DNA from 4 places in the Pseudoalteromonas sp. MEBiC 03607 genome. Region 1 is predicted to be linked to each of the others. Evidence: predicted binding sites of a transcription regulator. Region 1 holds the regulator's gene; each other region holds the start of a gene.

Evidence for each region. The regulator FliA, encoded in region 1, starts transcription of late flagellar genes. The targets are predictions, from matches to a motif close to CTAAAGNTNNNNNNNNNNNNGCCGATA.
Region 2: a site for FliA is predicted at 2,174-2,200, ahead of E5N72_RS00815 (DUF5610 domain-containing protein). Genes of this name have one in related genera too.
Region 3: a site for FliA is predicted at 2,439-2,465, ahead of pomA (flagellar motor protein PomA). Genes of this name have one in related genera too.
Region 4: a site for FliA is predicted at 2,753-2,779, ahead of E5N72_RS12925 (VC2046/SO_2500 family protein). Genes of this name have one in related genera too.

Annotation. Positions count from the first base shown of each region.
Region 1 is NZ_SRRY01000001.1:1,609,314-1,613,329, forward strand. It holds gene flhF (flagellar biosynthesis protein FlhF) at 1-454, shown strand, start outside; gene E5N72_RS07370 (MinD/ParA family protein) at 447-1,307, shown strand; gene E5N72_RS07375 (RNA polymerase sigma factor FliA) at 1,334-2,044, shown strand; gene cheY (chemotaxis response regulator CheY) at 2,085-2,468, shown strand; gene E5N72_RS07385 (protein phosphatase CheZ) at 2,486-3,253, shown strand; gene E5N72_RS07390 (chemotaxis protein CheA) at 3,269-4,016, shown strand, end outside.
Region 2 is NZ_SRRY01000001.1:198,923-202,938, forward strand. It holds gene E5N72_RS00805 (RNA-binding protein) at 1-202, shown strand, start outside; gene murI (glutamate racemase) at 165-959, opposite strand; gene E5N72_RS00815 (DUF5610 domain-containing protein) at 1,026-2,144, opposite strand; gene trmA (tRNA (uridine(54)-C5)-methyltransferase TrmA) at 2,309-3,406, shown strand; gene E5N72_RS00825 (DUF523 domain-containing protein) at 3,409-3,864, opposite strand; gene E5N72_RS00830 (thiol:disulfide interchange protein DsbA/DsbL) at 3,922-4,016, opposite strand, start outside.
Region 3 is NZ_SRRY01000001.1:1,385,800-1,389,815, reverse strand. It holds gene E5N72_RS06325 (DNA topoisomerase III) at 1-9, opposite strand, end outside; gene E5N72_RS06320 (hypothetical protein) at 76-552, opposite strand; gene E5N72_RS06315 (flagellar motor protein MotB) at 682-1,605, opposite strand; gene pomA (flagellar motor protein PomA) at 1,609-2,376, opposite strand; gene xseB (exodeoxyribonuclease VII small subunit) at 2,648-2,890, shown strand; gene ispA ((2E,6E)-farnesyl diphosphate synthase) at 2,895-3,782, shown strand; gene dxs (1-deoxy-D-xylulose-5-phosphate synthase) at 3,872-4,016, shown strand, end outside.
Region 4 is NZ_SRRY01000001.1:2,808,607-2,812,622, forward strand. It holds gene cysK (cysteine synthase A) at 129-1,097, shown strand; gene E5N72_RS12915 (hypothetical protein) at 1,290-1,685, shown strand; gene E5N72_RS12920 (DUF6172 family protein) at 1,746-2,045, opposite strand; gene E5N72_RS12925 (VC2046/SO_2500 family protein) at 2,203-2,718, opposite strand; tRNA gene E5N72_RS12930 (tRNA-Tyr) at 2,831-2,915, shown strand; tRNA gene E5N72_RS12935 (tRNA-Tyr) at 2,960-3,044, shown strand; gene E5N72_RS12940 (SprT family zinc-dependent metalloprotease) at 3,084-3,764, opposite strand; gene E5N72_RS12945 (ion channel) at 3,866-4,016, shown strand, end outside.

The DNA.
Region 1 (4,016 bases):
ATTGGCTGAAGTGCTATACCATTTACGAAATAAGCGTCTAGTATTAATAGACACTGCAGGTATGAGCCAACGTGATTTACGCTTAACTGAGCAACTTAATACCTTAATGCGTAATCAGCGAGTTGATATTCGTAGTTATTTAGTGTTGAGTGCTACAGCACAAATTAATGTGCTACAAGAAACCGTAAGACACTTTAAAAAGGTTCAGCTAAGTGGCTGTATCTTCACTAAATTGGATGAATCGTTGAGTTTAGGTGAGATTATTAGCATAGCGATTCAAAATCGCCTGCCAATAGGGTATCTTACTAATGGTCAGCGTGTTCCAGAAGATATTCGCGTAGCGAATGCTGAAAAACTAGTGAAAAAAGCTGAACAATTGTATTTAAAACGAGCAAAAGCACAACATTCACGACGTCAAGCAGTAGCGTCGAACACAGTAGGGATGTATGATTAACACAGTATTAGATCAAGCAAGCGGCCTGCGCAAAATGAATCAAAATAATAATAGTGGCGTTAAAGTTATCGCTGTTACTGGCGGCAAAGGTGGTGTGGGAAAAACGAATGTATCACTCAACACTGCAATTGCATTAGGTCAGCAAGGAAACCGCGTATTAGTATTGGATGCCGATTTAGGGTTGGCAAACTGCGACGTGATGCTTGGTTTACGTGTTGAACGTAATTTATCTCATGTTTTATCTGGCGAATGTGAGCTTGATGAAATTCTTGTAGAAGGCCCTGCTGGTATTAAAATTGTGCCAGCAACGTCTGGCTCGCAAAGCATGGTGGAGTTAACTCCTTCTGAGCATGCTGGCCTTATTCGCGCTTTTAGCGAATTAAACACCGAGTTTGATATTTTAATTGTCGATACCGCCGCAGGTATTTCGGACATGGTATTAAGCTTTTCACGTGCAGCACAAGATGTCGTTGTGGTTGTATGTGATGAACCTACCTCAATTACAGATGCCTACGCGCTTATTAAAGTGTTAAGCCGAGAGCATGGTGTATATAAATTTAAAATTGTTGCCAACATGGTGCGTAGCATGCGTGAAGGGCAAGAATTATTTGCTAAACTTTCAAAAGTAACGGATCGTTTTTTAGATGTTTCTATGGAATTAGTCGCAACGATTCCCTATGACGAAAATATGCGTAAATCTACGCGACGTCAAAAGGTTATCGTTGAGTTATTTCCAAACTCACCAGCAGCGGTGGCGTTTAAAACATTAGCAACGAAAGCAGTTAAGTGGCCGATCCCTAACCAACCGTCTGGTCACTTAGAATTTTTTATTGAGAAACTAGTAAACGGCTAACTATGACAACATCGGTGAATAAAGCGATGGGATATCAATCAGCACAGAATTTAAATGCGATTGTTGAAAAGCACGCCTCTTTAGTCAAAAAAGTGGCGTGTCATTTGATTGCTCGTTTACCTGCTAGTGTTCAGCTCGATGATTTAATTCAGTCAGGCATGATCGGCCTTATTGAGGCGTCAAAAAACTTCGACGCTAGTAAAGGTGCAAGTTTTGAAACCTTTGCAGGTATCAGAATTCGCGGTGCAATGCTTGATGAAATCCGTCGAGGCGATTGGGCACCACGCTCTGTGCATCGAAATGCACGTCTAGTCGCAGAAACAATTGCTGAATTAGAAAGTACCTTAAACCGCGAGCCCAAAGACACAGAAGTTGCTGAAAAACTTGATATTACACTAGATGAGTACCATCATATTCTACATGACGTTAATTCTAGTAAAGTATTAGGTATCGAGGATTTAGGTGTAGATGAAGACGTAATAACACCAATGGGTCATGATTTAGCACTAGACAAACCGTTTAATAACGTTAAAAATGAGCGGTTTAACCAGTCTCTATTAACGGCTATCCAATCGTTACCAGAAAGAGATGCCCTTGTTTTGTCTTTGTATTACAACGATGAAATGAACTTGAAAGAAATAGGACACATACTCGATGTTAGCGAGTCGCGTGTGAGTCAAATACATGGTCAGGCGATGATTAAGCTCAAAGCAAAAATCAATGACTGGATTAATTAGTAGTAAGTAAATATAGGTTCAAACCTCACCGGAGGATGTTTTGGATAAAAACATGAAGATTCTTGTTGTTGACGATTTTTCTACAATGAGACGTATCATTAAAAATCTATTAAGGGATTTAGGTTTTACCAATGTGCAGGAAGCTGATGATGGTTCAACAGCATTACCAATGCTACAAAATCAAGAATTTGATTTTGTTGTAACAGATTGGAATATGCCTGGCATGCAAGGTATTGATTTGTTACGTGCTATACGTGCCGATGATAGCCTTAAACACATTCCTGTTTTAATGGTAACAGCTGAAGCGAAAAAAGAACAAATTGTTGCTGCTGCTCAAGCAGGTGTTAATGGCTACATTGTTAAACCATTTACTGCTGCGACACTTAAAACCAAATTGGAAAAAGTGTTTGAACGTTTAGGTTAATCTAAGGGGAGAGGCTTATGTCAGCACCTGCTGCGCCTCATATAAGTTTAGAGCAAGCTCGTCAACTTGTTGAGTATCTTGAAAAAGGTGAACAAGAGAAGGCAGATAAGCTAATTCTTGAAGCCGCATCAAAAGAACAATCAGAGTTGTTTGCCGAAGTCGGTAAATTGACGCGTCAACTGCATGAAGCGTTAAAGAACTTTGATCTTGATACTCGTCTCGCCGATTTAACTACCGATGCGATACCCGACGCTAAACAGCGATTAAACTATGTCATGGAAATGACAGAAAATGCAGCAAATAAAACCATGGATGCTGTTGAGGCAAGTTTACCTATTGCACAACAACTTGCTGATGAAATTGCAACAATCAAGCCCACGTGGGATCGATTGATGAACCGAGAAATTGAGCTTGGTGAGTTTAAAACCTTATGCCATAGCTTAGATAAGTTCATGAACAACTCTCATACTAAAACTGATGAATTACAAGGCTTGATGACCAATGTGCTTATGGCACAAGACTACCAAGATTTAACTGGTCAGGTAATTCGCCGTGTTATTGAACTAGTACGAGAAGTTGAAGACAGTTTAATTAATCTCTTAACTGTATTCGGCAGTCAAGAAGATGGTCAGCAAAAACAAGAAAAACAGGCCACAGAACAAGCACCTGCAACAAGCGATACGCTAGCAGGTCCTGAAGGGCCAATTATTGATGCAGAGTCACGTGATGATGTTGTCTCAGGACAAGATGAAGTTGATGACCTATTATCAAGTTTGGGCTTCTAAGAGGAGAGTAACTGCATGAGCTTTGAAGTCGATGAAGATATTTTACAGGATTTCCTTGTTGAAGCAGGGGAAATTCTAGAGCTTTTGTCAGAACAATTGGTTCAGCTTGAGAACAACCCAGAAGACAAAGACTTACTTAACGCAATTTTTAGAGGTTTCCACACTGTAAAAGGTGGGGCAGGTTTCTTGAGTATGACAGAGCTTGTTGACGCTTGTCATGGTGCAGAAAATGTCTTCGATTTACTTCGCCAAGGTGTGCGTAGTGTAACACCTGAATTAATGGATGTTATTCTTCAAGCTCTTGATACCATCAACGAAATGTTCTCAACTATTCAAAATCGTGAGCAACCAGAGCCTGCCGATCCTGCTCTACTTGATGTACTTCATAAGTTAAGTCAGCCACCAACAGCAGAAGAGCTTGCAGGAGAAGACACAAGTGTTATTGAAGACACAACCCCTGCACCTGAAGAGCCAGTAGTAGAAGAACCTGTTGTTGATACTGCTGATGTAACAGCCGACATAAACACTGATAATATTGATGAAAGCGACCCGTTTGCTTTTGATATGCTATTTGATGGTGGTGGTTTAGCCCAAGAGAGTGCTTCACAGAATATTGATGAAATCACTGAAGACGAATTTGAAAGTTTACTTGATGAGTTACATGGTAAAGGTCAAGGACCTGCAGCTGCGACTCTCGATTCAAGCAGCAATGATAGTGATGACATTACCGACGATGAGTTTGATAGCTTATTAGACGAACTTC
Region 2 (4,016 bases), 1.4 Mb from region 1:
CGTTCGTTTATTAAAAGATAAAAACACAGGTAAACGCCGTGGCTTTGGTTTTGTTGAAATGGCTGAAGTGGATGCAGATAATGCAATTAATCAATTAAATGATAGTGAGTTCCAGCAACGTACTTTAAAAGTACGTGAAGCAAAACAAAAACAAGAGAACGAGGCTAATGGTTTCCGCGAGGGATCTGATCAGTCAGCGTAATGAGTTCTACACTTAATTGCGAATGACAAATAGGAGCCGTTGCATAATAGTGCAGCGGCTTTTTTTTACCTGTTGTAAAGGTAAGGCCACGTAAAGAGATTAAACTCTCAACCCGCTTAGCAATCGCTTTGCCTGAATCAATAAGTATAATCTGTTGTTTGTAGTAATTACTAATCGCGCTGGCAAGTAATGGAAAGTGCGTACAGCCAAGTACCAACACATCTATCTCTTCTGCTATCGCTAAATCACTCAATACTTTTGCAAGCTTTGCTTCATTAAGTATCTGCGTATGAAATAGTGCTTCTGCAATTTCCACAAGCGTCGTTGAACCATATAAGCTGACTCGAGTGCCTTGGCTATGAGTACTAATTAAGTTTGCAGTATAGCGGCTCTTGGTTGTTGATGGTGTTGCCAATAACCCGATATGTTTACTTTTACTTATAGCGCACGCAGGCTTGATCGCTGGCACTACACCAACAACTTCTATATTAGTATAAGGTCGAATTGCCTCTAAGGCTGATGTTGAAGCGGTGTTACAGGCTATTACTAGTATATCTACCTGCAGCGCTCTACTTTCTATAAAGCAAAGTAAAGCAAGTAAGCGGTCAATAATGGTTTGTTGGCTTTGAGAACCATAAGGTAATAATGCATTATCCATGAAATAGCTATAATCAGCATTTGGGATCAATGCTTGGATCTGTTCAAGTACAGTGGTTCCACCTATACCTGAATCAAACACCATAATATGGACTGACAAACTGCTTACCTCGGATCATCAAAGGCCAGCAGTTTGCCATGCAGTTTTAGAAAAAGAAAGTTGCGGTTATGAGTCTTGCTCAGAAGCTGAACGCAACTTGTTCATTTGCTCGAACATTGCTTTGGTATAATCAACTAACTTACTGACTTCCTCTTTGTCTTGATTCAACCATTGTAAGATACCAGCTAGTTCATTTTGCAAACCTATGTCGCCGGCTTTATTAAATGCCTGTTTTAGGTCGTCATTAAACGGCGCTATTTTCTCGGCGACTTCTTTTTCAGGAGCTGGTTTATATTCTTCATAGCCTTTTATCGCAGCCACTGTTTTGGTTTGTTTCAGATCCATCGTAAAGCCAACGAGTTGTTCATTACCTAAGTTCAACTCTTTCGCTTGTTCAAAGGCTTCTTCTAATGAACCAGAGAAGAATGTCTCACTGACACTTTGCAAGTCTTCCATCAATTCATTGATAGCTTGTTGCTCTTGCTCATTTAAATCACCATTGACTGTCATCGAAAATGACAAGTCGCGTGATTGCGAAGATTCACTAACAAACGCTTCGTTATCGCCATTTTTACTATAGCTACTTGCCGATTTACTTTCATAGGCATCTGCAAAGCTAATACTTACTTCATCACCTTCAGCCGTTGTAAAAGTGTATTCTGCGTTATTACTTAAACTAAGGTATTGGGCTTGGCTTACTGAAACTGCGTTAGGTTTAGGGTTGAATAAATCATCTTCTAGCTCATCTATACCTTTATAGATGCCTTCTTTAGATTTTTCGATGCCTTCTTTTATATCATCATTAAGAATGCCTGACTCTTTGAGCTCATCATACGCATCGTCGATACCCATTTGCACACCTTTGCGTGCATCACCTAGCATGCCTTTGAGTTTTTCATCATCAGCACCATCGGCTTTTGCTTTGCGAAGTGCGCCGCCAACAAAGTCGAGTACGTTTTTAACGATCTCTTCAAAATCAAATAGCGGTTTATCTTTTTTCTCTTCAGCTTTAGGTAAGCCAAGAGCTGCAGCTAGTTTATCATCAAGAACTTTTGCTGCCAGCTCTCGCCCGCGTTGCTGATAACTGTCTTGACGATTTTGAATGGCAGGCTGCTGCAGTGCCTGTTTGCCATTGTATTTATTCACATTTGTATTAGGTATATAGCCTAGATTGCCAATTTTCATGATCCGACTCCATGTTATGGTTATCTCATTATCGGCCAAAAACCACATAACTTAAGTTTTTTGTATAAAAAAACGACACCAAAATAAATAACAAAACTAGACAAATCCTCAGCGCTCCCTACAATAGCGCCGTTATAAAGCTAAGAGATAAAAGGTAATCAGCCATGGCGGTTATAAAAATTGATACAACTCAATACGATGCACAATTGAGTGAGAAAGAGCAGCGCATCACTAACCAGTTTCGACGTTTTGGAGTTGAAAAATTAGAGGTGTTTGGCTCTGATCCTATTCATTACCGCCAACGTGCAGAATTTCGTGTATGGCATGAGGGTGAAGACTTATTTCACATCATGTTTGATCAGCAAACCAAAGAGAAAATTCGTGTTGATGAGTTTGACCCTGCAGCACCTTTAGTCGGTGAAGTGATGCAAGCCATGATCGAAAACTTAAAGGGCAGCGAAATTCTGCGCCGTAAGTTATTTCAAATTGATTACCTTTCTAGCCTAAGTGGTGAAATCCTCGTTAGCTTGTTATATCACAAACAATTAGATGAGCAGTGGTTACAAGCAATTAAAGAGCTGAAAACAAAATTAAGCGCACAGTTTAAAATTGATTTTATTGGCCGTGCGCGTAAGCAAAAAGAAGTGATTGGTAACGATTACGTCATTGAGCGTCTTAATGTAAACGGTAAAGAATTAATTTATCAACAAGTCGAAAATAGCTTTACGCAACCGAATGCGAAAGTGAATATCAAGATGCTAGAGTGGGCACAAGCACTATGCCAGCCACTTAGCAATGACTTACTGGAGCTATACTGCGGGAATGGTAATTTCTCAATTGCCCTTGCGGGTTCATTCGACCGTGTATTAGCCACAGAGATTTCAAAATCATCGGTTTACTCAGCGCAATACAATATCGCGCAGAATAAAGTTGAGAACTTAGATATCATTCGTATGTCGAGTGAAGAGTTTACTCAAGCGATGAAAGGCGAGCGTACTTTCTCTCGTTTAGATGGCATTGACCTGACAAGCTATAACTGCCAAACAATCTTAGTAGATCCACCACGCGCAGGCATGGACACGCTAACGTGTGACTTAGTTGCTAACTACGACAATATTATTTATATCTCGTGTAATCCAGACACCCTTGAGCGTGACCTTGATCACCTATGTAAAACCCATGAAGTAAAACGTTTTGCGATCTTCGATCAATTCCCTTATACCCACCACATCGAATCAGGTGTGTTTTTGCAACGCAAATAAAATCATTTCTCTGCCAGCGCAGTAAATAGCGCTGGCAACTGCTGCTCGCTGTATACTGCTATATTATTGTCGGTTAACAGCTTTGCAGTTAATCCCATGCCTGAAATTTTCTTTCCAGAATGACTACCATCGTAAATAGTATTGCGACCGCATGAAGGACTTGATTCTTTTAATAATGCATAACGAATGCCCTGCTTTTGACAAAGTTTAAGTGCTTGTTCTGCGCCGTAAGCAAATTGTACAGTTACATCCTGCGAATCTTTGGTAAGTACTCTTCCTGCTTTTATTTCTGCAGGCGGTCTTGGCGTGGGCAGCCCACCAGCTACTTCAGGACAGAATGCGATGAGCCTTCCCTGCTGTTTGAGTGTTTCTAAGCCTGGATGAAGTAAATTTTGCGATTGCCCATCATAACGAACAGGGTTTCCTAATAAACAACTTGAAACTAATAATTTTTGCATGTGCTGTACCAACAAAAAAGCTCCGCGAACGGAGCTTTTATTTTAATTAAGCTAAGCTTACTTATCTGCTAGGTAATTAATTAAACCAGCCATGCTTTTAGCATCGCTAATACCTGAGTCTGCACCTAAGATTAAACGGTATTTACCGTTAA
Region 3 (4,016 bases), 220 kb from region 1:
AAGTTTCATAAAGCAACACTAAATACTGTTTTTATAAACAGTAGTCTAGCACAGGATTTTTAACTTAGGAATCGCTTAAGCTTGCTGACTTCGTCGAGTAAAGAGATAGATAAGTGGTAGGTAACAAACGACCACAGTACCAATATTGATTAGCGGTAGCAGGGTCTTATACATGTAGGTACTGTATGATAAATCCCAAAGATGGCGGTCGACCAAACGGAACAGTTGTAAAATTGGCGCCATAATAACAACAAGTTGTCCCAACACACTTTGCCATAAGTAGACTTTGTCTTTAATACCTAAATAAGCAATGATTGCCATCCAAGCAATATCATTAAAAGCCCAGACTACATAGCGCCAGATATAAATGTCATCAAATTCTTTTAAAGCAGAATAAATAAGAGTTCCATAAAGGAAAAAAGCAGCAGTAATAACAGAGAAATAAAAAGCAGGCCAATCTTTACGAAGATAAAAAATAATAATAGCCGGGCTCAAAATGAACACCCAGCTATTGCTTAAGATAACTCTAATTTCTACAAACCAGTCAGGCAAAATGTAGCGCCTTAATCAGTTTTATCGTCATCACCGCCATCACCATTGCCTGGCATATAGCTATATTTATCAACTTTTTTCATTTGTATACTCCATTACATCTGTTAATGAAGTTTCACTTTAATTGATTTATTGCCTCACATCAATAGGCTCAGATTCATGCGCCTTACCTTGCATAATAGAGATCTCGACTCGTCGGTTACGCCTACGATCTTCATCGGTTACATTCGGTACTAGTGGCCTTGTTTCTGCGTGACCTACAACCATCATACGAGATTTATCAAAACCGGGCGCCTTTTCCATTTCGCTAGCAACTGCAACAGCACGTTTTGACGACAAATCCCAATTGTTTGTATAAAGCTCATTCGATACTTGGAAATCATCTGTATGCCCTGACACGGTTATTTCACCCGGCACATCTTTTAACAGCGTAGCAATATCACGAATGATAGGTTTAAACCTAGGCTGTAAGAAAGCACTGCCTGAAGGGAATGAGCCATTCTCACGAATGCGAATAATAATTTGCTGACCTAATGACTCAAGTTCAATCGCGCCATCCATAATTTGCTGCTCAAGCTGTTGGGCAATTTTCTTTACTAGCTCATTCGTTTGCTCTTGATCGGCTGCAGAAATTGACTGCTCCATTGCTTGTTGCTGAGCTGTGCTTTGTGATTCCCCGCCACGCTTATTACCACGCTGTTCTTGACGACCACCTGCAGAGCTTTCATCACCAGCCTGAAACTCGAGCATTTGTTGTGTCATCTCTACGGTTTGTTGTTGAATTGTCTCGATAGGAGTAGGTTCAGGTTTGCCTGGTGTGAACTCCATTGCAATGACCGAGGTCCCTTTTGGAATATCTTTTACTTCAATTTTATTTTGTACACCAAAAGCAAACTTCATTGAACCTGCTATCTGCTTAAACTTAAGAACATCCATTTCCGAGAAAGCAAGCAAGAGTACAAAGAAGCACATTAATAGCGACATTAAATCTGCGAAGGTTCCCATCCAGGCAGGTAACCCCGGAGGTGGACATTTGCACTCTTGATCTGACATGCCCTACTCCTCGGTATCGACTTTACGTTTTGATTCAGCTAAATAGTTTTTCAAGATGCCTTCGATGACTTTCGGGTTTTGACCATCTTGAATACCCAGTACCGCATCAAGAATTAAACGTTGGTTGAGGGCTTCTTCATCTTTACGCAGCTCTAGTTTTACCTGAATTGGAATTGCAACAACGTTTGCCAAAAAAGCACCATAAAGTGTAGTTAAAAGAGCTACAGCCATTGCTGGACCAATTGCTTTTGGGTCATCCATGTTAGATAACATTGCAACCAAGCCAATTAGCGTGCCTATCATCCCCATCGCAGGAGCGATATCGGCAAGCGACTTAAATAAACCTGCACCAAGTTCATGGCGAGTAGCGGTGAGGGAAATATCTTTTTGCAGTGTGGCACGAACTACATCAGCATCATGACCATCCACTAACATATCAACCCCTTTGCGCATAAAGCCGTTAGGGATTTCGGCTTCTTCTAATGCTAAGAAACCACCTTTACGTGCTGAGTCAGCTAATTCTACTGCTTTTTCAATTAATTCTTCTGGCGATTCAATTTTGAACATAAAGGCTTTTGCAGCGACCTTACCAATGCCCAAAAACTGCCCCATAGTGAAGTTCGATAACACGATAAAAATCGAACCACCAAATACAATGACCACCGAAGGCGTGTTATAAAACATTGCAACTTGGCCGTCACTACTTAATACCATCGACATAGCAATTAAGCCTATGGCACCAAGAATACCTATTATGGTTGCTAAATCCACATACCCCTCCAGAGGAACAAATACACGACACCAACGGCATCAAATTTTTATTATTAACTGCTTATCGGCAAGCAATTGAATTACTTAAATCATTAAATGAATTAATTTTATTTTAATGTAAGATTTTTAAGCTACAAGTTGCCGCTACTTCTAAAACCGTAAAAATAGCATATTGATTTCCTTTTATGCGCAAAAAAACACATCATTCTTTGACCTAGTTTAGCATTCCCCCTAAAATTGGCCTCACTTTCTATTAGCTATCGAGGCCACTATGGCAACAAAGAAACCAGAAAACTTGAGTTTTGAAGAAGCACTGGATGAATTATCTCAGATTGTTGCACAAATGGAGCAAGGTGAACTGTCTTTAGAACAATCGCTAAAACAGTTTGAGCGTGGTATAGCGCTTGCGAATGCCTCATCTGGAAAATTACAACAAGCCGAACAAAAAGTGGCCATATTAATGGGTAACGATAGCCAAGCTCCTCTTAGCAACTTTGACTCAAACTTGGACTAATTAAGTGCAATTAAAAGAACAATTACAACGCGCTCGAGAAGACGTTGAAGCACATTTAAACCGCTATTTCGAACTGCCACTAAACACTGAAAAAACCATTAAAGAAGCCACTCATTACGGCGTTTTAAATGGTGGTAAGCGCTTACGTCCTTACCTCGTTTATGCGACGGGCCGCATGATGGGAGCTGACAAAGCTGACCTTGATATTCTTGCCGCTGCTATTGAGTGTATTCATAGCTACTCATTAGTTCATGATGACCTACCAGCTATGGATGATGATGACTTAAGACGTGGCCGCCCGACTTGTCATATTGTTTATGGTGAAGCGCAAGCTATTCTCGCCGGTGATGCTCTTCAAACATTAGCATTTGATTTAATTGCTAACCATCAGTTTGCAGTACCTGCGACACAACAGGTAAGAATGATCGCCTCGTTAAGCAAAGCCTCAGGTATAGAGGGTATGGTAGGTGGTCAGGCACTTGATATTGAAGCCACTGATAAAGCAATTACAGTCGAAGAACTAGAACGTATTCATCAACTTAAAACTGGCGCATTACTCAACTGTGCAATTACCTTGGGGGCTTTGGCCGCGCCGCAATGTGATGAGCAAACGTTAAAGCAGCTTAATTTGTTTGGTCAAGCAATTGGTCTGGCTTTTCAGGTACAGGACGATATTCTCGATGTAGAGGCAGACACCGAAACGTTAGGCAAACCGCAAGGTTCAGATATTGCGGCCAATAAAGCGACCTACCCTGCATTATTAGGTATGGCAGGCGCTAAGCAAAAAGCACAAGACTTATTGGCTCGGGCTCATAAAGCACTTGAGGCTATTGATTACGACACCCGCGAGCTGGCAAGCCTTGCTAGCTATATTGTTGAGCGTAATTATTAACGTCTAAAAAAGAAAGACAAAATAACTAAAAAATCAGAGCAGCAATGGGCTATAATGCACTCTGGTTAGCGAAGGATGTATATAAAATCATGACACTTGATAGTAGCAAGTATCCATTATTAAGTTTGGTTGACGAACCAGCACAACTGCGTGATATTGCGCAAGATAAGTTACCTGCGTTTAGTAAAGAGTTACGCGAATACCTGCTTAATTCAGTTTCGCAAAGTAGTGGTC
Region 4 (4,016 bases), 1.2 Mb from region 1:
CTATTCGCTATATGTTATAGCCAAACTTTACTTTCGTTTTTTAATAGTCACAGTAAAGTGTGACTATTACAGATCAATAGCCTAAGCTAGTTGATCACGATTGAATAAATTGCTTCCAAGGGAACACTATGTCTAACATTTTTGAAGATAATTCATTAACAATTGGTAATACACCGATTGTAAAGCTTAACCGCGTAACCTCAGGTAATGTTTTTGCTAAAGTAGAATCACGTAACCCAAGCTTTAGTGTTAAATGCCGTATTGGCGCTTCAATGATCTGGGAAGCAGAAAAGTCAGGCGTATTAACTAAAGACAAAGAGTTAATCGAGCCGACTTCTGGCAACACAGGTATTGCACTTGCGTTTGTAGCAGCTTCTCGTGGCTATAAATTAACCCTGACTATGCCTAATACGATGAGCCTAGAGCGTCGTAAACTATTAAAAGCGTTAGGTGCTAACCTAGTTTTAACTGATGGCGCTAAAGGTATGAATGGCGCGATTGAAAAAGCAAAAGAAATTCAAGCAAGCGAGCCTGGAAAATATATTCTTTTACAACAATTCGAAAACCCAGCTAACCCAAAAATTCACTTTGAAACAACGGGTCCTGAAATCTATGAAGCAATGGACGGTAAAATCGACATCTTCGTAGCAGGTGTTGGTACGGGTGGTACTATTACCGGTGTTAGCCGTTATTTGAAACTCGAGAAAGGCCTAAACGTGCAATCTGTTGCTGTTGAGCCAACTAATTCTCCAGTTATTAGCCAAACCTTAGCTGGTGAAGAAATTAAACCGGGTCCTCATAAAATCCAAGGTATCGGTGCTGGCTTCATCCCAGGCAACCTTGATTTAGAAGTTGTTGATGCCGCTGAGCAAGTATCAAATGAAGATGCAATTGCAATGGCTCACGAGCTTATGAAAAACGAAGGTATTTTAGTAGGTATTTCGTCTGGTGCTGCAGTGGTTGCTGCAAAACGCCTTGCTGAAAAACCTGAAAATGCGGGTAAAAACATCGTTGTTATTTTACCAAGTGCTACTGAGCGTTACTTATCTAGCCCATTATTTGCTGAAGAATTCAGTGAAAAAGAGTTAGTTCAATAACGAGTGCAGTTAATTTAAGAAAGGATGCCAAGGCATCCTTTTTTATTACCAAGCAAAAATAAATCCCACAATTTTACTAAGTTAACTTTACATCTCAGTCATTTAGTCACACACTTAAAATTATTTAATCTAGCAAATCAAAGCATAATGAAAAACGTACTCTTAATTTTTGCTCTATTGAGTAGTTGCTTAATGTTGGGTTGTGGCTCTGAAGAGTCACCTCAGGGCGAAAAAAATACCCCAGGCAACACAGCCACGCTTTATTTTGATGCACTGTATAACCAAAACGATTTAAATCAAGCCATGGAATACGCAACTCCAAAAATGGCTCGCATTATGAAGTCTTATGGCACCGCAAACCAATTCGCTCGTAACCTAATTAACATGCAATACGACGAAGTTGTAATTGAAGTTGATATGACCAATATGAGTTTACGTGAACAGTACGGTGATAAGGCTAATATTAATTTAATCTTTACGGGTTACTTCAACGGTAAAAAAGTGGATGATATGCGCAGTGTAAAAATGATCCGCAAAAAAGGTAATTGGTATATAGAAAAGATTAACGCCGATCCATTTGCTCGATAGATAGTTATCTTAAAGTAAAAATGGGCCTAAAAAGGCCCATTTTTTGATTCCGTGTATAAATTACTCTTCATCAAATTCTTGGTGTTGACGCTGTGCAGGACGCGCTAAGATCTCAACATAAAACGATGTTAAGCCTTTGGCTTCAATATCACTAATACATTTATTAATCTCTGCTACGTGAACAACTTCGGCTTCATCCGCTGATTCACCAAACTTACAGTCAAATGCCCAATAATCAGCACCAGCTGGGAGTGTTTTATTACGCTCACGTTTCAAATATTTTTTTACTTCGTGTTTGGCTGCATCAACCATGCGAGGGTACTTAATCTTCTCGTGGTTAAGCGTGAATGTCTTCTTCATTATAGTCCTAATAGCTTGGTTCAATGACAATGGCGCTAAGCCATAGGCACACAGTATAACAAGGCCATAAAAAATTAGCTGTATTTTTTCTTATGTTGCTTGAATTTACTTATTAAAGTGTAGATTAATTTATTTATGTGACAATGTAGTTAATCAATTAGGCTGAAATTAAATGCAAAGGTTGATGAATAGCATCTTCTGTTAAGCTATCGTAAAAAGCTGCAGCGTCAATTTGGGCACGCTCAGTTGGTTGATTTTTATCAAGGTAGCGTTTTCTTACTGCGGGCTCACAATTGTCTATCACTTCTAGTGGAATGTGATTTTTATCATCTCGAACATGCAATGGCTCAGGTGCTAAACAATGACGTAAGCGAATGTCTGAAAGACCACCTTGAAGTAATCGAAGAGCATTATCTTGACCAATCAACATATCAAATTGCTCTGGTGCTAATGATTGCTCAGGACCTGCCCCTAACTGGGCTCTAAGTACCTCTTCTGAAACGTGAGGATTACTTATTTCTGTTTTAGGTAGATGAAATTGACTAAAATCAAGTGCGTCATGTGAGAGCATTGCTAATAATAATGCAAACTCACCAGAGCGATGTTCATGAACACTTTTATTAAGACGATTATCGAGTTGACTCTCATTGAGCAACAAACCATCAACTTGCATAGACTTTAGCCAAATAGATTCCAGATTAATCAGTTATCGGCATTAATCCAATTTTCTTTAGTTTTTTTCTTTACTTAAATAACCAGTTTGCTATTATCAGCGCCGTTGCATTGGAGGGGTTCCCGAGCGGCCAAAGGGATCAGACTGTAAATCTGACGGCTCAGCCTTCGCTGGTTCGAATCCAGCTCCCTCCACCACTTCCTTCTGGTAGTGGGGCCAAATGCAATAGTAAAATCTGTGTGGAGGGGTTCCCGAGCGGCCAAAGGGATCAGACTGTAAATCTGACGGCTCAGCCTTCGCTGGTTCGAATCCAGCTCCCTCCACCACTCTTTACTCTTTCTAGCTTTACTCTTTCTAGCTTATCGCTACCAACTCAAACTACTTCCATTTTGTTTCAACCATTGCTCAGCGTTTTTATAGTCTGGATAAAACTGTCTAACACGTTGCCAAAACTTAGCACTGTGATTCATATGTTTAAGATGAGCAAGTTCGTGTACAACCACATAATCAATCACCCATGTCGGTGCACTCGCTAAATGTAAATTAAAGGTCAGCTCTCGACGCTTATTACAACTTCCCCAACGACGTTTATAATGTTGAATTTTAAGTTTTGTGGGCAGAGCTTCAGACATCTGCAAACAATAATCATGAACACGCATTTCGATATAACTCTCTAGCTTTTCGTGTAAAAACTGCTCGAGCAGTGCTAAATAGTTTGCTTCTTGATGTTTGACCCGTGATGAAATAGATAAAATAAGCCGACACTGTGCATCTTGTTGCCAAGTGCTTTTAGTGCCTTTAGCAAATACTATCGGCACATTTTGTCCAAATAACTTAATCGCCGCGTTTACAAGAGGAAGTTGGCGGCGTTCAGCATGAATGGATTGTTTGGCAATTTGTTCATCGACCCAATCTTGCTTGGTCTTTAACCAGGCATCAATCTCAGTTTGTGGAACATAAAAAGGCGCATAAACAGTGAGTTTCTGTTCAGCAACTTTAATTGCCACTGTGGTTCTGCGTTTACTGCGCTTTAGGGTGTAGTTCAACAAATATAAGCCAATTCAATTAATAAAAAGTATGGATTCCATTTTACCCTGTAAAATAACTGCTAATCTATAAAGATGACCAACAAATAATTTTCATGTTTATGTCTGATAAACCTTGTTGTAGTTATACCTCGCCTTCAGGAAAGAAATGCTTGGAAACCGATATGGGGTCTGGATTCTGTTTTTGGCACGATAGTAAGTTTGATAAGTCAGGACTAGATCTAACCCAGAAATTAGAGCGTTATGCGAAAA